DNA from 4 places in the Exiguobacterium sp. BRG2 genome. Region 4 is predicted to be linked to each of the others. Evidence: predicted binding sites of a transcription regulator. Region 4 holds the regulator's gene; each other region holds the start of a gene.
What was found. Region 4 encodes Rex, which represses fermentation and respiration genes when NADH is low (regulators of the CRP and FNR family bind a similar motif). Its sites were predicted from a motif close to TTGTGAAATATTTCACAA; they were not measured.
Positions count from the first base shown of each region.

Region 1: the regulator Rex is predicted to act here: its motif matches at 3,878-3,895, upstream of adhE (bifunctional acetaldehyde-CoA/alcohol dehydrogenase).
Region 2: the regulator Rex is predicted to act here: its motif matches at 3,157-3,174, upstream of Q9R23_RS02740 (cytochrome ubiquinol oxidase subunit I).
Region 3: the regulator Rex is predicted to act here: its motif matches at 3,776-3,793, upstream of Q9R23_RS01110 (L-lactate dehydrogenase).

Region 1 covers NZ_JAUZUW010000010.1:111,559-117,452, reverse strand. The annotation lists gene Q9R23_RS13090 (hypothetical protein) at 1-681, opposite strand, end outside; gene uptA (undecaprenyl phosphate transporter UptA) at 741-1,334, opposite strand; gene Q9R23_RS13080 (Na+/H+ antiporter family protein) at 1,459-2,778, opposite strand; gene Q9R23_RS13075 (beta-class carbonic anhydrase) at 3,093-3,644, opposite strand; gene adhE (bifunctional acetaldehyde-CoA/alcohol dehydrogenase) at 3,981-5,894, shown strand, end outside.
Region 2 covers NZ_JAUZUW010000002.1:6,718-12,611, forward strand. The annotation lists gene Q9R23_RS02720 (FAD-dependent oxidoreductase) at 1-541, shown strand, start outside; gene Q9R23_RS02725 (disulfide bond formation protein B) at 611-1,006, opposite strand; gene Q9R23_RS02730 (transcriptional regulator CcpC) at 1,072-1,962, shown strand; gene Q9R23_RS02735 (N-acetyldiaminopimelate deacetylase) at 1,946-3,058, shown strand; gene Q9R23_RS02740 (cytochrome ubiquinol oxidase subunit I) at 3,293-4,690, shown strand; gene Q9R23_RS02745 (cytochrome d ubiquinol oxidase subunit II) at 4,703-5,725, shown strand; gene Q9R23_RS02750 (potassium channel family protein) at 5,830-5,894, shown strand, end outside.
Region 3 covers NZ_JAUZUW010000001.1:216,357-222,250, forward strand. The annotation lists gene Q9R23_RS01090 (1,4-alpha-glucan branching protein domain-containing protein) at 1-2,084, shown strand, start outside; gene rpmG (50S ribosomal protein L33) at 2,189-2,338, shown strand; gene Q9R23_RS01100 (5-formyltetrahydrofolate cyclo-ligase) at 2,396-2,941, shown strand; gene Q9R23_RS01105 (DUF92 domain-containing protein) at 2,935-3,714, shown strand; gene Q9R23_RS01110 (L-lactate dehydrogenase) at 3,880-4,836, shown strand; gene Q9R23_RS01115 (GNAT family N-acetyltransferase) at 5,092-5,601, shown strand; gene Q9R23_RS01120 (M42 family metallopeptidase) at 5,762-5,894, shown strand, end outside.
Region 4 covers NZ_JAUZUW010000018.1:4,064-9,957, forward strand. The annotation lists gene Q9R23_RS15475 (S8 family serine peptidase) at 1-1,801, opposite strand, end outside; tRNA gene Q9R23_RS15480 (tRNA-Ala) at 2,024-2,099, opposite strand; gene tatC (twin-arginine translocase subunit TatC) at 2,204-2,983, opposite strand; gene Q9R23_RS15490 (twin-arginine translocase TatA/TatE family subunit) at 2,991-3,188, opposite strand; gene Q9R23_RS15495 (redox-sensing transcriptional repressor Rex) at 3,188-3,847, opposite strand; gene Q9R23_RS15500 (ATP-binding cassette domain-containing protein) at 4,015-5,894, shown strand, end outside.

The sequences.
Region 1 (5,894 bases), on a different contig from region 4:
AGCAAGTAGATGGTCATTGTACCGAGCGAACTGAGAAAAGGCGATCGTAGGAGCCTCACAAACGAGATCGTCCTCTTGATTAATACGGACGAAACGATAATCGGAGTAGTAGAAGAACCAGACTTCTGTTGATGAACAGACATTCAGAGCATAACAATCATCAATCGGATATTGCCGATTCTTATACTGCACTTCACCTGTATCGTCAAAAGCGACCAGACCGAAAGCACCATTTGAACTCGTGACGGCATCGGCATAGACACCTTCATCAAAATAACTGACCCAAATCCAACCTTGTTCGTCGATTTGCATATTTTGAATCCCGTCGTCTAAACAAAAGCTATTCAGTAACTGACCTTGAGGATCGTAGATAAAGGCGTTTGGCAACCATGTGCCGTCGATATCATCATCACAACGAGAAGCGACGAGTAACAGCCGTCCGTCTGGAAAACGATCAACGAGGGAAAAGTCGATGTCGTTTCTTTCGACGATCGTCGTCTTTCGCCAGTCATCCTTCAGTTGATGAATGGAGAGGATCTGTGTTTCACGAAATTCATTAATCGATTCTTCAACGATTAAAATATGTCCGTCGACAGTGATGCCAGTTGCGACCGGGCTTCCAGAACGATAGGATGCGGTCAAACGACGTAGCGGGAAATGGGCGAGCGGGTATGTGAGCATGGCACGACCTCCTGTCTGTTGTAAAAAGCAGTCCGTCGACAGACAGACTGCTTAATGAGTTAAACCGACCGTTGACGGCGTTTATAGAAGAAATAGACGATAATTAAGGCGACGGCAGCAATCAAAACACCATTCGTATATGGTGCAGCGACTTCCTTGATCGAGCGCCAGTTCGTTCCGAGTGTTTCTCCAAGATAGAGGAACAAGATTGACCATGGAATGATGGCAAGAATCGTGTAGAGCGAAAACTTCGTTTGATCCATTTTCGCAAGACCAGCTGGAATCGAGATGGCATGGCGGACGACAGGAATGAAGCGAGCTCCGAAGATGACACCTTGACCGTATTTCAAGAACCAGCGTTCAGCTAAATCCAGATGATGTTCAGAGATCAGGACATACTTTCCGTACTTCAAGATCAATGGACGACCGCCATAGCGAGCAAACCAATATAAGAACAATTGCGACAACAATCCGCCAATGACGGCGGCGACGACAGCGAGTGGCCAGCTAATCGTTCCTTGAGAAATCATGAATCCGCCGTATGAGAGAACGATTTCGCTCGGTATGATTTCAATCATCAACCCGAGGGCGATACCGAAATATCCGAGATCGGCAAGTGAAAGTAAAATCTGGTTGACGATTTGAGATAACACGTAAGACAACTCCTTTGTAATCAGTACATTCCTTTATTTTAGAGAACCGAAGATCAAATGAAAAGGAAAAAAACGGAGACAATTAAAAAGACGGATCCACCATGATAGCGAATCCGTCTTGTTTTTATAACACGACCGCAGCAATCGTACCGAAGATGAGCAACGGAATATTGTAGTGCAAGAACGTCGGAAAGACGGTTTCTCGCATGTGATCGTGCTGACCATCGGCATTCAAACCACTCGTAGGTCCAAGCGTCGAGTCTGACGCGGGGCTACCAGCGTCACCAAGAGCACCTGCTGTCCCGATGATCGCAACCGTCGCTTCTAAGCTGAAGCCATACTGGATGCAAAGTGGAACGAAGATCGCAGCGATGATTGGAACAGTTGAGAAACTTGATCCAATGCCCATCGTGACGAGAAGACCGATCAAGAGCATGACGAACGCGGCAACAAGTTGGGAGTCGCCCATCAATGCTTTTGAGTTCTCAACGAGCGGTTCGATATCACCCGTCTCACGCAAGACATTCGAGAATCCGTTCGCTGAGATCATGACAAAACCGATGAATGACATCATCCGCATACCACGCGTGATGACGTCATCTGCTTCACTGAATCGAACGAGACGAAGCAACAAGAAGAGGATGAGTCCCGTCGATGCAGCAAGAATCATTGATTCCGTCTGCAGTTGAACGATCAGTGTCGCGATGACGACGATACCACTTAGAACAAGTTTCGATTTCGTAATGACCGGGATTTCATAGTCGTCCGGGGCGATATCACGAATTTCATACGTCCGCTCTTTCCGGTACGTATACAGACCGATCAAGAGACCGACGACCATTCCGAGTGCTGGAATCGCCATTGCTTCGATGACAGAAACTCCCGTCGTATCAAGACCATTAGCTTTCAGGTTTTTCAGTAAAATCTGATTCAGATAGATGTCTCCGAATCCGATCGGTAAGAACATGTACGGTGTGACGAGACCGAATGTCATGATGATCGCAATTCGACGTCGGTCCATCTTCAACTGAGAAAAAAGACCAAGAAGCGGCGGAATGATGATCGGAATGAAGGCGATGTGAATCGGTAGAGCATTTTGTGAACTGATTGCGAGTAACAGAATCGCGAACAAGATGAATCCTTTTAACTTCTTGACTGATGCGGCACTTGCGTTACCTCGTGAACGTGCGATCAATGCGTGAGCGAGAGCATCCGGTAAGCCCGTTTTCGAGAGGGCGACGGCAAACGCACCAAGCATTGCGTAGCTAAGAGCGATTTCGGCTCCGTCACCAAGACCACCCGCGAACGCTTCGGTTGTTTTCGTTAAATCAAGACCGCCGACGAGACCGCCGGCGAACGCACTGATGACCATCGCGAGCACGATGTGGACGCGGAAGATCGCTAAGATGAATAGTAAAAAGACGGCAAACAATACGGCGTTAATCATTCGGTAAAACCACACTTTCTTTTGTTATCACTGCACTATACTAAAGTATCTTACAGCCATGTTGAAACACTGTCAAGGATAAAAGTCTGACCTCGTATTAAATGACTTCACGATAGGCTTTCTAGCTTTGTATAAAAGTCTTATTTTTTAATACCTGGAAGCATGAAGGGAAAAGCATATAGATCACTGAAGATGGCTTACACAAAAAAATGTGCCATCCTTCTCCATTACGAGAAAATGGCACATCATCTTTAATTTAAGACGGAGTAGAATATCCCGAATCTATTTGAGTTTCTTCTATAAGAGAGCAATCAGCAATCGACGACGTCGAGTTTACCGGTCCCTGGGTCGATGACGAGTCCATGGACATTCGTACCAGGTGGCAGTAATGGGTGGTTCTTCACGAGGCTGACGGAGTGGGCGACACTCTCCTGAACTGACGTAAAGCCACGTAACCATTGGTTCAAATCAACACCTGATACTTCAAGCGTGTGAAGAATCTGTTGGTCGATACCTCGATCCTTCATTTCGCTGATCATGTGTTTAGGATCAATCGTGCTCATGCCGCAATCGTGGTGACCGATGACGACGACTTCTTCAGCGCCAAGGGCATACAACGCGACGAGAATCGAGCGCATGACGGAACCGAATGGGTGCGATAGGATAGCACCGGCATTTTTGATGATCTTCGCATCCCCGTTTTTTAGGCCGAGTGCGTGTGGAAGAAGTTCTGTTAGGCGGGCATCCATACATGTCAGGATGACGACCTTTTTATCCGGGAACTTATCCGAGACGAACTGCTCATACTGTTTTTCGGCGACGAATCGCTCGTTGAAGGCTAGCATTTCCTGTACAACTGACATTGAAGTGTCCTCCTTTAGTGGTAGCTCTTAATATGTACCCCATATCAGAATACAAGATGATGAAACGGCTATCAAGTCAGGAAAACGCAAGGTGTGACAAATCGCACACATCCATGTACATGAAGCAAAACGATGAAAAAGGAGAATCCGCAATAGATGTAAACGTTACCAAGGATGTGAGGGAATTCACAGGATGGTCATGCACAAAGCAGGAAAAAGGAGTTATGATTGATTTGTGAAGGAAAGCACAAACTATTGAAAAACAGCTTGGCATTCCTGACATAATGGTTGGCAAATCAAACTCAGATTCGTTCCACGACAGGGAGGAAACCACTCATGGCTGTGAAAGAAAAAACAAAATCGACGGCAACGCCGGTCGAACAAGCAATTGGACAAATCGTTGAAAAAGGACAACGTGCATTACAGGAGTTATTGACATTCGATCAAGAAAAAATCGATACGATCGTCCGTGATATGGCACTTGCCGGACTTGAACGGCACGTCGAACTCGCTCGTCTCGCAACAGAAGAGACAGGTCGCGGTGTCTTTGAAGATAAGATGATTAAAAATATATTTGCGACAGAATACATCTACAACAGTCTACGTCATGAAAAAACGGTCGGGATTTTAGAAGAAGATGTCCAAAACGGCATCACCTATATCGCTGAACCGGTCGGTGTCGTCTGTGGTGTAACACCAGTCACGAACCCGACATCGACGACGATGTTCAAAGCATTGATTGCGATCAAGACCCGCAACCCGATCGTCTTCGCGTTCCACCCGTCGGCACAACGGTGTTCCGTCGAAGCGGCGAAAACACTTCGCGATGCAGCCATCAAAGCTGGGGCGCCGAAAGACTGCATTCAATGGGTCGAAGAACCATCACTTGAAGCAACGAAAGTCTTGATGAACCATGAAAACATCGCCATGGTCCTGGCAACAGGTGGTGCAGGAATGGTCAAATCAGCGTATTCAACAGGTAAACCGGCACTCGGTGTTGGACCAGGGAACGTTCCGTGCTACATTGAACAATCAGCAAAAGTCAAACGGGCAGTCAGCGATCTCGTTCTTTCAAAAACGTTTGATAATGGGATGATTTGTGCGTCTGAGCAAGCCGTCATCGTTGACCAAGAAATATATGCAACGGTCCGTGCAGAAATGGAAGCACTCGGTTGTTACTTCTGTACACCGGAAGAAAAACAACGCCTCGAATCACTCGTCATCAAAACCGATACATGTGCCGTCAACGCGGACATCGTCGGGAAACCTGCGACATGGATTGCAGAACAAGCCGGGATCGACGTTCCGGAAACGACGGTCATGCTCGTCGCGGAACTCGAGCACGTTGGAGCAGCAGAACCACTGTCTCATGAAAAACTCAGTCCCGTCCTCGGTGCGTACCGTGTCGCATCCACCGAAGAAGCGTTTACGATTGCTGAACAGATGCTTGAAATCGGGGGTCTCGGTCATACAGCCGTCATTCATACGACGAACGATGATTTGATGACAGCATTCGGACTCCGCATGAAAGCCTGCCGGATCCTCGTCAACAGTCCATCTGCTCATGGCGGAATCGGTGATCTTTATAACGAGTTGACACCATCACTGACACTCGGTTGCGGCTCATATGGGAAAAACTCTGTTTCTGAAAACGTGACAGCGAAACATTTACTCAACGTCAAGAAGGTGGCGAGACGACGCGTGAACATGCAATGGTTCAAAGTTCCTGAAAAAATCTACTTCGAAAAGAACTCCGTCCAGTACCTCCGGTCAATGACTGACGTTTCACGCGTCATGATTGTCACCGATCCAACGATGGTGCAATTCGGATATGCCGATAAAGTGATTCAAAACTTGCCACAGTCTGTCAGTTACCGAATCTTCGACCAAGTCGAACCAGATCCATCAGTGACAACTGTTCAGACAGGTGCCCAAGCGATGTGTGACTTTAAACCTGACTTGATCATCGCTCTTGGTGGTGGGTCAGCGATGGATGCTGCGAAAGGAATGTGGCTCTTCTATGAACAGCCGAACGAAACATTCTCAAACTTGCGTCAAAAATTCCTGGATATTCGTAAGCGTGCCTACAAATTTCCGACACTCGGTCGTCAAGCGAAGTTCGTCGCGATTCCGACGACATCGGGTACGGGTTCAGAAGTGACACCGTTCACCGTCATCACGGATAAAGAGAAAAACGTCAAATACCCGATTGCTGACTATGCCTTGACACCCGACGTCGCGATCGTTGAT
Region 2 (5,894 bases), on a different contig from region 4:
CATCTTTGCCGTACCACCACGTGAAATCTTAAAAATGGCGACTCCAACGACGATCCAAAAATTCGTGACACCGCATGCGAGTCATGAACCCGTCGAAGTTTTCGTGTATGATCTCGGACTTCAGCCTTATATCCAAACACCGTACTCATACATCTACGACCGTTCGCATCGAGCGTTCATCACGGATTTATCGCATTATGATGCAAGCCTCGCACCAAAGGATGGTCAAGTCCTTCAAGCAATCGCTTATCTTGAACACGATCGACTTGAGGATCCTGATTATATCGGACATGTTCAAACGGGAATCGAACAGATGCTTGACGTTCATTTCACAGACTGGAGAGAACGTATCGTTGCAGAACGAACGATTAAACGAGCAGTCGTACAAGAAATCAAATGGAAAATGGGGCAAGGTCCTCTTGCGACTCAAATTCCGGGACATGCAGGTGTCGCTTTCGTCGGAGACTGGTGTGAAGGGACGGGACAACTCTCAGAGCTTGCGTTCTCAAGCGCCGTAAGTGTTTTCAATCGATGGACGTGATGTAAAACGACAAAAGAAGGAGAAGCCGAATTGACTTCTCCTTCTTTGTATTGACCAAAGATTCATATCTTACGCTTCATTGTTCGAACGTGCTGGATAGAACGCTAGAATCAAGAGTAATGTAAAGGCAATGAGACTCATCATCGGAATCGTCAAGAAACCGAAATAGTTGACCCATTTGATGAGACAGCCACTCGAACATAACGCTTCGCCATCGGGTAAACGCTCAAGGATGACATGGTACAAGGCGACACCAAAGCCGGCAAGCACATATAGGCGTACAAAGAGTGGATCGATCGTTTTCGACCGGAACAAGGATATGAGCAAATAAAAGGCTGTCGTATACATGAATAGTCGTTGCCACCAACAGAGAGGGCAGGGAATGAATCCACGAATTTCACTAAAATAGAGACTGCCAAGCGTTGCAATCGTTGAGATGATGAACATAAAATGATAGCGTGTCATATGTATCGTCCTTTCTAACGTGTTAAACTAATGCCATCTTATATCATGAGGAGTCGAATCTCACATTGCAAGTGTCGGAAATGGAAATGTTGATCACTTTATCGGAAGAATTGAATATGAGGCGAGCTGCTGAACGATTATTCGTTTCACAACCTGCGCTTAGTCAACGTCTTGTTGCGATTGAGAGACGCTGGGGAACCAAACTATTCATTCGTTCATCGCGTGGCTTAAGCATCACACCGCAAGGAGAAAAAGTGATTGGTCTCGCAAAAGAGATGAATCGGAAGGAACTCGAACTAAAAAGTGAATTGACGGCAGAAGAGGGTGCCGTTTACGGAACGCTTCGGATTGCTGTCGCCTCCATCATGGGACAATACTGGCTCCCGCGTGTCTTAAAACGATTCGTCGAGCGTTATCCGCATGTGCGTGTCCAGTTGGTCACCGGATGGTCAAGTGAGATGATGCGTCATATGTTAGAGGAACACTTTCATATCGGGATCATTCGTGGAAACCCGGACTGGAAAGGTGTTAAAGAGCGCCTTTTTTCAGACCCGCTCTATCTAGTTGATAGTGAGTTGACGTCGATTGAACAATTGCGTGTGACGGATCGCCCGTTCATCCAGTTCAAAAGTGATTCGACGTACTATCAAGAAATTTTAGAGTGGTGGCAAGATCGGTTCGCAAGTCCCCCATCTCGGACACTGGTCGTCGACCAAATCGAGACATGCAAACAGATGGCGTTACATGGCATCGGTTTTGCGATCTTACCTGAGTCGACGATTCAGCAATCGAATGAAGTCATGCAGCTTCCGTTGAAGACATCATCCGGAAAAGTACTGAAGCGAGATACTTGGATCTTGTCCACGGAGTCGATGCTTGAATTAAAACAAGTCCAAGCTTTTTGGGACATCGTAAAAGAAGAAGGAGGAAGTCAGTCAGATGGAATACGCCATTAAAATGCGGCGCGCGCTTCATAAAATACCGGAACCCGGGTTCAAGGAATTTAAGACGCAAGCTTTTATATTGGAACAAATTCGTGCATATCCGCCAGATCGTGTCACATATGACACGTTCGAAACAGGTGTTTTCGTCCGGGTGAAAGGATTGACTGGAAACCGGACGATCGGGTATCGCGCAGATATTGATGGATTACCGATTGAAGAAGCAACTGGGCTTCCGTTTTGCTCAGAACACCCGGGGTTCATGCATGCGTGTGGTCATGACATGCATGCTTCGATTGCATTAGGTTTGATGAAACGGATCGTTGAACTACCTGTCATGGATGATGTCGTCTTTTTATTCCAACCGGCAGAAGAAGGACCGGGTGGGGCGGAACCGATGATTAAAAGTCCGTTATTTGAAAAATATCGTCCGAGTGAGATGTATGGTCTTCACGTCGCACCGGAATATCCAGTCGGGACGATTGCCAGTCGTCCAGGTGTTCTGTTCGCAAGTGCTCGAGAAGTTCATATCACGATTTATGGTCAAAGTGGTCATGCGGCATTTCCTCATTTGACGATTGATACAGTTGTTGCGCAAGCAGCCTTGATCATGCAATTGCAAACGATCGTCAGTCGATCCATCAATCCGATGAATTGTAGTGTCATCACGATTGGAAAGGTCGATGCCGGGATTCGAGAAAACGTCATTGCTGGAAGAGCAGTCCTTGACGGAACGATGCGTGCGCTAAACGGCGAAGACATGGAAAAACTCGAACGTCGTGTCCGTGATATCATTCGAGGAATCGAAGCTTCGTTTGGTGTTAAAATCGATCTACAATTCGGTAATCGCTATTATGAAGTCGTCAACGACCGGCAAATCGTGGATAAATTCTCATCATTCGTCAAGATGAATGCCAACTATATCGAATGTGACGCGGCGATGACAGGGGAAGATTTTGGTTTCATGCTGAAAGAGATCCCAGGGATGATGTTCTGGCTCGGCGTCGATAATCCGACATCTGGATTGCATCAACCAACATTAAACCCGGATGAATCAGCCATTTCTTTTGTCATTGATTTACTTGACCATTATTTCCGAGAGTATGTTTAAAAGTTTTTATGAAATAATAAAGGATATAAAGCTTTCCCTTTCGAATTCAGGAATGGGAAAGTTTTTAATATATGTAGGAATAAGAGTTTTCGAACATTTTGTGAAAAAAATCACGTGTATATGTGAACAATTTGTTACATCAAACATTATAAACAGACACAAAGGGTTATGTTCTCTATGATACGGTTATAGACCATATAGAGAAGTATGTTTTAGGAAGAGGGGGCTAAATACATGTTCAATGATCCCGTAGTGCTCAGTCGATTGTTGACAGGGCTCACACTAGCGTTTCATATTATTTTCGCGACGATTGGTGTCGGAGTACCGCTCATGGTACTGGCAGCTGAATTCATCGGTCTGAAACGCAAAGATCCAGATTATATCTTATTAGCAAGACGGTGGACGCGTGGATACGTCGTTACCGTAGCAGTCGGTGTCGTAACAGGGACGGCAATCGGCTTGCAACTATCATTACTTTGGCCGTCACTCATGCAAGTAGCGGGTCAAACAATTGCTCTGCCACTATTTATGGAGACGTTCGCGTTCTTCTTTGAAGCGATTTTCCTTGGTATTTACTTGTATACGTGGGACCGGTTCAAAAATCCGTGGTTGCACTGGTTGATTGGGATTCCAGTCGTCATTGGTGCGACAGCATCAGCGTTCTTCATCACGACAGTCAACTCCTTCATGAACTCACCAGAAGGATTTAAGATCGTCAATGGTACGTTGACGCAAATCGAACCATTAAAAGCAATGTTTAATACAGCGACACCGACGAAGGCGACACACGTCATCGTTTCAGCTTACTTGACTGTTGCCTTTATCTTGGCAGCAATCGCGGCGTTCCATTTGCTTCGCAAAAAGACACTCTCAGCAGCAGAGACGGCATATCATAAGAAAGCTCTTCGTCTCACTGTCATGGCTGGTCTGATTTTCGCGTTCTCGACAGCACTTGTCGGTGACTTCTCAGGGAAATATTTAGCGAAATACCAGCCAGAAAAACTAGCAGCTGCGGAATGGCATTTTGATACGACAAATGAAGCAGAATTGATTTTTGGTGGGATACTTGATCAGCAAGAAGACGGCAGTTATGAAATCAAAGGAGCCGTCAAAATCCCATATGCGCTCTCAATTCTTGCAGGTGGGGCTCCGAATACGGAAGTCATCGGTTTAAACGAATTCGCAAAAGAAGATCAAGCACCACTGATCGTCCACTATTTCTTTGATATCATGGTATCGATTGGGATGTACTTGACTGCTATCTCTGCTTTGTTCATCTTGGCATTCCGATTGAAAAAATTGAATCCATATAATAAGTGGATTTTACGAGGGGTGTTCATCGGTGGTCCGTTAGCGATGATTTCAATCGAAGCGGGATGGATGTACGCTGAGATTGGTCGTCAACCTTGGACGCTTTACGGTATCATGCGAACAGCGGACGCGGCGACGACTTCAACAGCGGTTGGTCCGATGCTCATTTTATTCAGTGCATTGTACTTGTTGCTTGGCACGATTTGTACGGTCGTCTTATTACGGATGTTTAAGAAAAACACGGTTGGAAAAGAACTTCAAGAACTTGCTGAAAACCACCATGCACGCGGTGAAGCAATGTTCGTGGATGATAACAAGTAAGGAGGGAACGATTTGGACGTTCAAACACTAGGGATCACGGTCCTTTGGACTTTCCTGTACGGATATCTCATCGTTGCCTCAATTGACTTCGGTGCTGGATTTTACGCCTTTTATTCAAAATATACGAAGCGGGATCATCTGACGAATCGATTGATTCTTCGTTACCTCTCTCCTGTTTGGGAGGTAACGAATGTCTTCTTCGTATTCTTCTTCGTAGGACTAGTTGGGTTCTTCCCAGACTCCGCTTACTATTTCGGTACGGCACTACTCGTACCAGCGTCAATTGTTCTTGTCTTGATTGCGATTCGTGGTAGTTTTTATGCGTTCGCCAATTATGGATCAAACGACAGCATGTTCTACACATTTTTATATGGAGCGACAGGGTTGCTGATTCCTGCTGCGATGTCGACGACATTGACGATCAGTCAAGGTGGTTTCATCCGCAAAACGAATGATACAGTTGAGTTTTTAGGAACGAAATTATTTTCGAACTTTTACTCGTGGACGGTCGTAGCGCTCGCTATCGTATCTGTCTTATACATCAGCGCGATGTTCCTCTTATTCTACGCGGATAAAGCGAAAGATGAGGGAGCTACGCCGCTTATTCGGAAATGGGCACTCTTCTGGAGTGGACCAACAATCCTCGTCTGTGCGCTCGTCTTCTTTGGACTGAAGAACCAAGCAGCATGGCATTATGAAAATATCCTAAACGGCAACTGGTGGTGGTTCGCTGCTAGTTTCTTATTTTTCCTCATTGCCGTGATACTCGTCTATATGAAGAAAAACTATGGCATCGCGTTCGTCGCGGTCATGCTACAATATGCAGTCGCGTGGTTTGGTTACGGATATACACACTTGCCGTATATCTTGTATCCATATATCGATATCAACAAAGCAGTCGTAAACGAAACGATGGCTTCCGCACTCGTCGTCGTTTTCATCTTCGGACTTTTACTCTTAATTCCGGCGTTGTATTTGATTTTACGGCTCTTCTTGTTCGATAACGATTATGTACGTGGAAAATCATCAAAATAATGAATGGATAAACGCCTCTGCGATTCGCAGAGGCGTTTATAGTATTTTTAAATTGAATCGGGTACACTACTAAGGAAGAGCGATTGTGAAGGAGAGTTGTGAAAATGAATGGAGAGTTTGCAGTAATCGGACTAGGGCGTTTTGGTGGCTCGATTGTCCGCGAATTATC
Region 3 (5,894 bases), on a different contig from region 4:
TTTCAGAAACCTACATCCCATTATTGTGGGAGGTCGATCGCTTGTCACGTCCGCTCGACTGGACGGTCAGCATTTCGCCACCCGTCATCGAGATGCTTGCCGATCCATTGATTCAAGAGCGGTATATCGAGCATATCGAGGATACGTTACGTTTGATTCGCCAGGAACTAAAACGAGAGCTTGCTCAAAAGGAACGAGATGCGCTTCTTTTCTATCAAGACCGTTATCAAGACTTATTGAATACGTTCCTTCACTGGGAAAAAGATTTGAACCGCGCATTCCGTCATTACAAGGAGCAAGGTTATCTTGATTTGATTACCTGTACGGCGACGCACGGATTCAGTCCGCACATGTTGTCCGAACAAGCGGCACGTTCTGAAATTCAGACAGGATTGAACTGTTTTGAACGTCATTACGGATTCCGTCCAACTGGTCTTTGGATGCCAGAGTGTGCGTATACGCCAGGACTTGACCGTATTTTGTACGAAGAGGGCATTCGTTATACATTCGTTGACGAACATTCAATCTTAAACGCGGATCCGTCACCGAAACACGGAATCGGAGCACCCGTCTATTCGCCGCACGGTGTGGCACTCTTCCCGCGTGATCAAATCATTTCCGGAAAAATCTGGAGCTCTGTCATCGGATACCCGGGTCATCCGGATTACCGCGAGTTTTATCGTGACCTTGCGTACGATCGAGAGTGGGATCAAATCGCTGAGTTCATGCACCCAGAGGGACTACGTTATGATACAGGGTTGAAATTACATCGCGTAACAGGAGAAACGGATCAAAAAGACTATTACGTCCGTGATTGGGCATGGCAACGGACAAGTGAGCACGCAGCAGACTTCGCACAAGCACTCGGTGAACATTTAGATGCGCATCAAGGACAAAACTTCCCACCATTCCTTGTCACAGCACCATTTGATGCCGAATTGTTCGGTCACTGGTGGTTTGAAGGTCCCGACTTCCTCGGTAAAGCGATGGAACGTTTAGAAGATCAAGGAATTGAGTCGATTTCACCGGCGATCTTCCTCGAACGTCACTTCCAAGACATCGACACGGCACATGTCGCGATGGGAACGTGGGGACGAAAAGGCTACGCGGAAGTCTGGATCAATGAACGGAATGACTGGATGATTCGTCATCTCCATCAACTTGAGAAGAGACTAGCAGGTGTCGTAGCCCGAAATCGTCATCAAGATGCGTTGACTGTCAAAGCAAAGCGTCAACTCATTCGAGAATACCTCCTCGCTGTCTCGAGCGACTGGCCGTTCATCCTCGATGGACAGACGACAGCTCAATATGCTGCGAATCGTTTCCGGGAGCACATCCTACGTTTTGAAGAAACGGAGCGTCGCCTGGATGCTGAGGAGCTGACGGTGGAATGGTTGGATGATCGATATCGCGAATATCCTTTCCTTCAAGATTCAGATATTGAACCGGATGTCTTCTTGACAGCACATGATTACTACGTGGCAGTGAAGCGTGAGAAATCTTGGAATACGGACGCCATCTTGTTGTTCGTCCGACAATATGATGCGTCAGACCGGCCGGCTTCGGAGCTCGCTCGACGACTTGCTGCTGCTGGTGAGAATGTCTATGTCGTCACGGAACATCCAGAAGCGTATCGATTTGAAGAAGGTGTTCATGTTTACGGAGTGCAAGTGACGGGTCTACCGCTCGTTCAGACCTATAACCAACTGGCGGCACTAAATTTAGCATTCTTACGCCAAGCGCAAGCCTTGAGTAAGATCGTTGATTTCGCAGTCATCCACAACTTCAACATGGAGACCGCATCAGCTGCCCAAGCTATCGCGAAGATGAAAGAGTTGCCACTCGTAAGTAACGTCTACGATGTCGAAAGTGAGCGTTCTCCTGATCGTTCAGGTGGTCTGGTCGTTGCCTTAAAACGACTTGAAGGAGATGCGTTGCGCCAATCAGCGGTCGTTTATCTAGAACGAGAAGAGTCACGTCACGGGGTGGAACAAGAGTATCACGTCGAAAAGAAGCCACTGCGTTTTGAAGAGAACCTTGAAAAACCATATCAACACGTGACGAATCCGAAAAAGAACGGATGAACAGTTGCAATTCCTTTCCTTTCTTGGTACGATACTTGAGTATGCTTAACCTTATGTAAAGCAAAATCACTTGATACATCGAGAGCTAGATAGGAGGGAATCCCATGCGCGTTAAAATCACATTAGCTTGCACTGAAACTGGTGACCGTACTTATATCACTAAAAAGAACAAGCGTAACAACCCAGAGCGTCTTGAGTTGAAGAAATACAACCCACGTCTCCGTAAGCACACACTTCACCGTGAAGTGAAATAATTGAGATGGAAGCCGTCACTTCGTGTGATGGCTTTTTTTGTGGAAAGGAAGACAGTCATGAACAAACAAGAAGTACGCCGTCTGATCAAAGAAAGATTAGATGTAATGGAGAATCGTACGGAGAAGGAACGGTTGATTTACGAACATGTTTTGTTGTTGCCTGAGTGGCAACAAGCGACATGTGTCGCGATCACATTAGCTTTTCGAAATGAATGTGATACAAGAATGCTGATTGAACAGGCGTGGCAAGAGGGCAAGACGGTCTTGATACCAAAAGTAGTGGGAGACGAGATGGTCTTTTATGAACATGGACCAGAAGATCAACTTCAAGCAAATCAGATGGGAATTGCTGAACCGACCGCTTCAGCACGTCGGGCTTCACTTGCTCAAGCAGAGCTTTGTCTCGTTCCGGGTCGTGCCTATCGACGGAACGGATATCGTTTAGGGTGGGGAGGAGGCTATTACGATCGTGCACTCGTGACCTATGCAGGATGTAAAGTATCGATTGCCTTTTCCGAACAACTTCTTTCCGATTTTGAAGTAGAAGCCTTTGATATCCCCGTTGACCTGATCGTCACTGATTTAGAGGTCATCCGATGCTGAGCGCGACCATTTTGTTTTGTCTATTGCTTGCTTGGACCGGACGATCTTTTCATTTATTGACGACAAGTGGTGCGATCATGACCCTGCTCGTCGGTAGTGGTGTCTCATTTGGATTTGGATGGCAAGGATTAGTAGTACTCTTACTATTCTTTGGTAGCTCGAGCTTGTTATCGAAGGTTGGACGATCCAGAAAACAATCGGTCGACTCCATCGTTGAGAAAGATGGCGCGCGTGACGGATGGCAGGTTCTTGCGAATGGAGGGGTAGCGTTCGTTGCTGCCTTAGCGTATGCCATGACGATGGATTTTGCGTATCTCTTGTTATTTCTATTCGTCATCGCAGCATCGAATGCTGATACGTGGGCATCCGAAATCGGGCCGCTCTCAAGACGTGATCCGTGGTCGCTCAAAACGTTACAGCGGGTACCAGCAGGGACGAGTGGAGCGATGTCGCTAATTGGAACGGTCGGTACGATTGCAGGAGCTGCATTCATTGCGGTAGCAGCGCATTGGATATTTTCTCTTTCTTTAAGAGACGTCTTACTCGTAACAAGCATCGGTGTACTCGGGAGCCTACTGGATACACTATTTGGAGCAGTAGGGCAACGCGTTTACCGATGTTCGGTTTGTGGGGAATACACGGAAAAGCGAGAACACCATGGTCAACCGACCGTTTACGTTTCAGGCATTCGACTTTTAGGGAATGATGCTGTCAATGTCTTAACAAGTGGTTTAGCGAGTGGAATCGGGTTTATCATCATTCGATTCTGGTAACTGGAAAGTATATGAGTGTGTAATTCCTTATGTTAGGATATCAATGACACAAAATGGACAAATGTGATTAATTTCACATGATACAAAGAATGTGAAAGATGTTACAATTTATTTGTGAGATAGTTAACAAACTTTTAGGACGAATGAAAGGGTGGACATAACGATATGGAATTACATGCGAAAGTGACACGGGTAGCCCTCATTGGAGCTGGTGCAGTTGGTTCAAGCTTTGCTTATCAGATGTCAACAGCTGGACTTTGTGAAGAACTTGTCATCATTGATGTCAACAAAGCCAAAGCAGAAGGCGAGGCAATGGACTTAAACCACGGAACACCATTTAGCTCTTCACCGATGCGAATCTGGGCTGGAGAGTATATGGACTGCCGAGAGGCGGAGGTCGTCGTCATCACGGCGGGAGCTCCTCAAAAACCAGGTGAGACGAGACTTGATCTCGTCGCAAAGAATGCATTGATCATGAAAGAAATGATTCGTCAGATTATGGATTCCGGTTTTGACGGTATCATCGTCGTGGCTTCCAATCCTGTCGATATCATGGCACATCTGGCTTGGAAGTATTCCGGTCTTCCAAAATCACGCGTATTTGGATCAGGAACGGTACTCGACACAGCACGTCTGCGTCAAATGCTTGGAGAATACTTTCACATCGATTCTCGCAATGCCCATGCCTACATTCTTGGAGAACATGGAGATACGGAATTCGCTGCCTGGAGTAATAGCCGTATTTACGGAAAAACGATTGATGAACTGCTTGCTGAGGACAATCGTTATTCTCAAGCAGACCTTGATCAAATCTATATCAACGTTCGGGATGCTGCCTACCATATCATCGAACGTAAAGGAGCAACTTATTATGCGATTGGACTTGGACTTGTTCGAATCGTGCGTGCCATCCTTGGGAACGAGAACTGTTTGTTGACGGTCGGGGCATATGTGGATGGGCAGTACGGGATTTCCGGCATTCACATCGGAGTACCGGCGATCATCAATCGTCAAGGTGTGCGGGAAATCATTGAAGTCGCGTTGACGGAAGAAGAAATGAAGAAGTTTCATCATTCTGCTGATGTATTGCGTCAGACGCTCGAACCTGTCTTGCAAGGTTAACGGCGCGAAGCATGACGAAAACCTCATAAATAGAGAGCTTAAAAACTCAAATGGTGATCCTGTATCTTAGTGTCCACCTTTGAGTTTTTGTTATGAGAAAAAAGAAGAGGCAAACATCACTACTGTATTTAAGTGAAATTAAAGAGAAAAAATCTAGGTTTTATTTTACTAGAAAAAGGTTAAGTAAGAGATAGAAGCGTTTTTCCGTTATTTTTTGTACGTCATGAAACCCAAAAAAGGAGAGAATCGACAGTCATGTATACTTTTCGAAAATTAACTAAAGAGGATGCAGAACAATACTGGAATCTACGCCTTGAGGGATTAAAGAATCATCCAGATGCTTTCGGTCATTCGTTTGACGATGAACAGCAAACCCCGCTCCGCGAAGTACGAGAAGGTCTAGAAGGAGAACCCGACTCCGATGAGATTTGGCTCGGTATGTTCGACGGCGATGTATTGTTTGGGTTTGGTCAGGTCAAGCCATACGAACTGTCACGTGAGTCGCACAAAGCGATGATTTCCGGAGTATATGTTTCGCCTGAATATCGTGGAGGGACCGGTCGTGCTCTAATGGAGGCCTTGATCGACGAGGCGAAGAAGTTACCAGACGTTGAGCAAGTCATTCTTGCCGTATTGTCAGGAAATGAAGCAGCGCAAAGTCTTTACGAATCGCTCGGCTTTGAAGTATATGCCGAAGATCCAGACTCTGTAAAATTAGAAGACGGCACATACCGCGATGATATTTGGATGAAAAAATACGTCTAAGTTCATTATATGGTGTGGACAAAAAGCTGTAGCAAAAAAGTGCTACAGCTTTTTCGCGTAGTGCATATAGGATATCAGTACCGACAAAGAATGAATATTTGTTATCATGAAAACAAAGCGGATAGTACGGTGTAGTCCGATTGAAAGGGAGCGAATGAACATGAAAGAAGTCATACGTACGATTGAAGAGCTGGTCTCGATTCCAAGTCCGACAGGTTCGACGAAAGAAGCGATTACATATGTAGAAAAGCGTTTGGTTGCAGACGGGATCACGTATCGCAAACTTGAAAAGG
Region 4 (5,894 bases):
CGAGTGCTGTTCCACCAGCGACGTGTGGTGCTGCCATCGATGTACCGCTCATGACGCCATACTCGTTATCATTAAGCGTCGAATAGATTTTCCCACCTGGTGCCGTGATTTCTGGCTTGAAGTCAAGGCTTGGCGTGACACCCCATGACGTGAAGTCAGACATTTGTCCTGCGACCGGGTTATCGGTTGAGACCGCTTTTCCGTCAAATGTCACTGCGATTGCCTTGCCTTCTTTTGCTTTTGCTTCGAGATCATTCCCGTCCGCGATGCTAAGCGTGACGAGTGGAATCGTCGGATTGTTGAGCGCCATGCTGACGTAATCCCCGTGATCGACTCGACCGCGGACGATGACACCTGCTGCCCCTTGCTTCTCAGCTTCTGCTTGGATCATACCGTAGTTGAAACCACCGTTACGCACGACGAAGACGACTTTCCCTTTGACGTCTTTACCTTCATAGTTCGAAGCTTGACCGTCACCGACATACACGACATCCTTCTTCTCTTTATCGAAGACGGCAATCGGATTCGGCGAATCTTGTTTTTGGTATGCCAAATAACCGGCATCCTGACCGTCGATCGTCAGCGCCATGCCTTCAAGCGTCAATTTCGTATTTTCGAGTGACGCGACTTGAAGCGCCTGGCTCGTCAATCCTGGTGCACCAACGACACCGATATCCGGGTTTGCTGTATATGGATTACCCGCACCATGACCTGCAAACGCCGAGTTACCAGCAGAGATCGCACACAAGATACCGTTGTTCATCGCGTTGACGATTGCGCGTTGTTCTGGAGCATCTGAATTGACGAACGATGCCGTCGAACCGAGACTCATGTTGATGACATCGGCTCCGAGTGCAATCGCATCATCGATCGCTTTAATGTAGATATCGCTGAATGTCGATGGCATTCCTGGATCGTTTCCGAAGACTTTCATCGCGAGGAGCTGTGTTTCCGGCGCGACCCCTTTGATACCACCGTTTGCTTCATCGCCGTTTGCTCCGACCGTACCTGCGACGTGCATCCCGTGCATCGATGCCCCCGCACCTAAGTCACGGATTTCGCTGTCGTGATCGGCATAGTTATAGCCGTACGGTACTTTTTCCGTGAAATACTTTCCTTTTAAACCTTTTGTTTCTTTCGCACTCTCGACCTTCGAAGAGGTTAAATCCACCTTTGTCTCTGGACTCAAGACCATGTCTTTGTGCGATGGATCAATCCCCGTATCGATGACCGCGACGACGGTTCCTTCCCCTTTAAAGCCATAGTCCTGCCATGTTTCCTTCGCATTGACCATGTCCTTGCTATACAGCATGTCTGGCTTGGCACCTTTATCGACGGTTGGGCGCGCATATTCGTGCGCGATATGTACACTTTTGACTCCTTCGAGTTGTTTGATATCTTCGATGTCACCGAACTTCACTTCACCACTGAATCCATTGATGACGGTTGTGAAGCTTTCTTTATATGTAACAGGAATCGCCTTTTTAGCGATAGCTGACTTGACTGATTTTTGGACGCTGACGAGTCGATCCTTGATCGATTCCTTTTCGGCATTGCTCAATGTGCTATACCGCTTGTTTTGAGATTGGGCGATTTGAATCGCCGGTTTTTGTTCCATCTCGATGACGACTCGGACTTTATCCGATTGTTTGTAGTTCTTTTCTTGTCCCGATTTCTTCAGTGAGAGCGCCTGCGGTTTTTGACCCGTCGCTTTGTCTTGCGAGGACAGTGCACCTTGCGCACTGACTAGATTGGAAGACGTCATTAAGACGGCTGCCATAAGTGCAATCTTCTTCTTCATGCGTTCGTTTCCCCTTTTCTGTAAAACCATAGTAGTAATACTAATAAAACAGTTTAACGAAAATTCTGTATTTTTAGTTTAATGAAGTTAATGGAAATAAACAATTTATATTTGTCTATTTTTTTAATTTTTTTCTTTTTGGTGACATTTTATATTTGGAAGGAATTTAACTGGGAACATAAAAAAACTCCTCGAGCACTCGAGGAGTTGAACGTATGAACTTGGTGGAGACTATCGGGATCGAACCGACGACCTTTTGGCTGCCAGCCAAACGCTCTCCCAGCTGAGCTAAGCCCCCATGAATTATCTTTAGTATACGCATCGCTAACTGCTTTATCAATATAAACATAACGCTTTCATAAAAAAGAATTCCTCCCGAAATGGCTGGAAGGAATTCACGATTCATTTATTCAATTCACGCATCAAATCCGCCTGTCGTTCAAGCTCTGCCTGTTGCTCGAGGATCAAGACCTTTTTATACGTCCGCGCGGAAATCAAGATACTGATTTCATAGAGAACGAACAACGGCACTGAGATCATCAAGTGTGACGTCACGTCCGGCGGTGCGATCAATGCCGCAACGACGAACAGCGCGAAATACGCATATTTTCGATTCTTTCGCATGAAATATGGCGTCACAAGACCAAGACGTGTCAGGAACATCGTCACGACCGGCAATTGGAAGAGAAGACCAAACGGCATCGTCAACCGGATCAAGAAACTGAAGTAGTTTTCGACCCCGATGACTTGCTCGATCCCCAATTCTTTCCCGAGATCCGTTGAGACTTCGAGCAAGAAGGGAAGCAACCAGAAATACGAGAAGGCTACACCAGCCAAAAATAGAAAGAAGATGACTGGAATATACGTCAGTGTTGCTTTTTGTTCCTTTTCATAAAGCCCTGGTCGGACGAATGCCCACAGTTGATACATCCAGAACGGTGACGCTAAAATCAGCGCGATGATGAACGCAAGATTCAAATACAACATTAAAGGATCGGCGACGTTGAAGGCATTTAATCCGATACCGAGCTCTTTTAAGTCCGCTTGCAGAAAACGGACGAGCGGTCGAACGAGCGGAAATGCGACAGCGAACAGGACGACGACGATGAGGAGCGACCAGACAATCCGCTTACGCAGTTCGTCTAGGTGCGACGTCATGCTTTGTTCTTGATCAACCGTCATGATTCAATCACTTCTCTTTCGGTTCGTCCTTTTTATCGTCGTCCATGATGCCGTTCGTGGCATTCTTGAACTCTTTCAATGTTTGACCGGCAGCACGACCGAATTCCGGCAACTTCTTCGGTCCGAAGATGATCAACGCGACGACAGCAATTAATCCGATACTCGCAGGTCCGATACCTAACGTGAGCGGGATAAGGTTTTCCATTATGATTTCACTCCTTCAGCTGATTGCGAATAATGCTTCATGAAATAAACTAACGACTGCAACTCGATCGATAAATCGATGTGATGAACCCGAACGCTCGCTGGCACGTTCAACCGTGCAGGCGTAAAGTTCAGAATGCCTGTCACACCATACTCGACTAACTCATCCGCTACTGACTGTGCGAACTGGGATGGAACCGTCAAGATGGCGACATCGACCTGATTCGCTTCGATTTGTTCTTTCATGTCCGAAACATGATAGATTGGAACGTCATGCGTCGTTGTTCCGACCTTCTCTTCGTCCGCATCAAACGCAACGACTATCCGAGTACTATTATTCTTTAAAAAGTTATAATTTGCAAACGCTGTTCCGAGATGACCGACCCCGATTAAGGCAACATTCGTCACCTCATCTTGATTCAAGGTTTTCCGGAAAAACGTTAAGAGATGTTGAACGTTATATCCATACCCCTTCTTCCCTAGTGCCCCAAAGTAGGAAAAATCGCGACGAATCGTTGCTGAATCAACCTTCACCGCCTCGCTTAACTCAGCAGAAGAGACGCGGAGCTTGCCTGAATTGTATAAACTTTGGATGAAGCGATAATATAGCGGCAACCGTTTTGCTGTCGCTTGTGGAATTTTTGTGTCTGATCCATTCATCCTGCAGTTCCCCCTTCGGCCACATCCATCGTGGCACCCAAATCTTTGCAAAAAGCTTTCTACTCTCCTTGATTGTAAACCACTTCACATAGAGTCACAAATAATATATTCCGCAGGACCTCGCGCTTTTGTTCGTGATAGACTAAAGGGTGGAAGGATGGATGGAAATGATACTCTTACAAGTCAACCAACTCTCGAAATCATTCGGCGTCGAGCCGATTTTAGAAAATATCAAATTGGAAGTACAAGAGCGCGACCGAATTGCGCTCGTCGGTCGAAATGGTGCCGGTAAATCAACCTTGCTCAAAATCATCGCTGGTGAACTCAGTCATGACTCGGGCGATATCATGAAAGGTAAAGATGTCAAAATCGGCTATCTCGCGCAAGACAGTGGTCTCGAATCGAATGAGACGATCTGGAACGAGATGCTGACCGTCTTTGAACATCTGCAAGAACAAGAACGGACACTGCGCCGGATGGAAATCGAGATGGGCATGGAGCACATCTTGAACGACCCGGTCGCTTACGATCGACTTCTGAAGACGTACGATCAAGCACAACATGACTTCTCAGAAGCAGGTGGTTATCAGTTCGAAGCGAATATTCGCTCCGTCCTGCACGGCATGCGCTTTTATCCAGACGATTACTCACGCCGGATCCAGACATTGTCCGGAGGTCAACGGACACGGCTCGCCTTAGCGAAGATGCTCCTGCAAGCACCAGAGCTTCTCATTCTCGATGAACCGACGAACCATCTGGATATCGATACGCTCGCTTGGCTTGAAAGTTACCTCGGTGGTTATCGTGGTGCCGTTCTGATCGTCTCGCACGATCGGTACTTCCTCGATCAAGTCGTCAATGTCGTCTATGAGCTCTCTCGTAATGTCTGTCGTAAGTTCACTGGGAACTATACGAAGTACCTCGAGCAAAAAGCGGCATTGTACGATCAAGAAATGAAACAGTTCGAACAGCAGCAAGAAGAAATCGCGAAGATGCAGGATTTCATTCAACGAAACATCGCTCGGGCGACAACGACAAAGCGTGCTCAAAGCGTTCGAAAACGGCTCGAGAAGGTCGACCGGCTCGACCGACCAGATGGAGATGAACGCAGTACGGTCCTCTCCTTCCCAATCGAAAAACAGAGCGGGAATGACGTTCTTCAAGTCAATCAATTGGCAATCGGTTACGAAGAAGCTGTCTCAAAAGACATCACGTTCCGCTTGCAACGCGGCGAATCACTGGCACTCGTCGGACCGAACGGAATCGGGAAGTCGACGCTCTTAAAAGTCCTCGTCGGTCGTTTACGTCCTCTCTTCGGTGATTTCCGTTTTGGCACCGGCGTCTCGATCGGGTATTACGATCAAGAGCAAGCAGAACTCAATGACCGGAATCGTGTCATCGATGAGATTTGGAACGAATGGCCACTGATGCGCGAACAAGAAGTCCGTTCTGTGCTCGGACAATTCCTGTTCAGCGGCGACGATGTCTTCAAGATTGTCCATGAATTGTCCGGTGGCGAACGCGGACGTCTCGCGCTCGCAAAACTGAAACTCCGGAAGACTAACGTCCTCATCCTTGACGAGCCAACGAACCACTTGGATCTGGATTCGAAGATGGTACTTGAGAACGCTCTCGTCGACTATGAAGGTACGCTACTCTTCGTTTCCCATGACCGGTACTTCATCGATCGGATCGCGACACGCGTCATCGAGATGAGTGAAGCTGGTGTGACAGAATACCTCGGCGATTATTCGTACTACACAGAGAAGAAGGCTGAACAAGAAGAAATCGCTCGCCTTGAAGCCGAAGAGGCAAAAGCGGCAAAAGTCACGGCATCGAAGACGATCGACAAAGAAGCACAGAAAGAAGAAAAAAAACGCCGTCAGCAAATCGAACAACTCGAACAAGATATTGAACGGCTCGAACAGCGTTCAGCGGAAATCGAACAGTTGCTTTGCGAACCGGAAGTTTTTAATGATATTCCAAAAGCGACAGCGTTATCTGCGGAACGAGACCAGATCGATGTCGATCTACTTGAATTGATGGA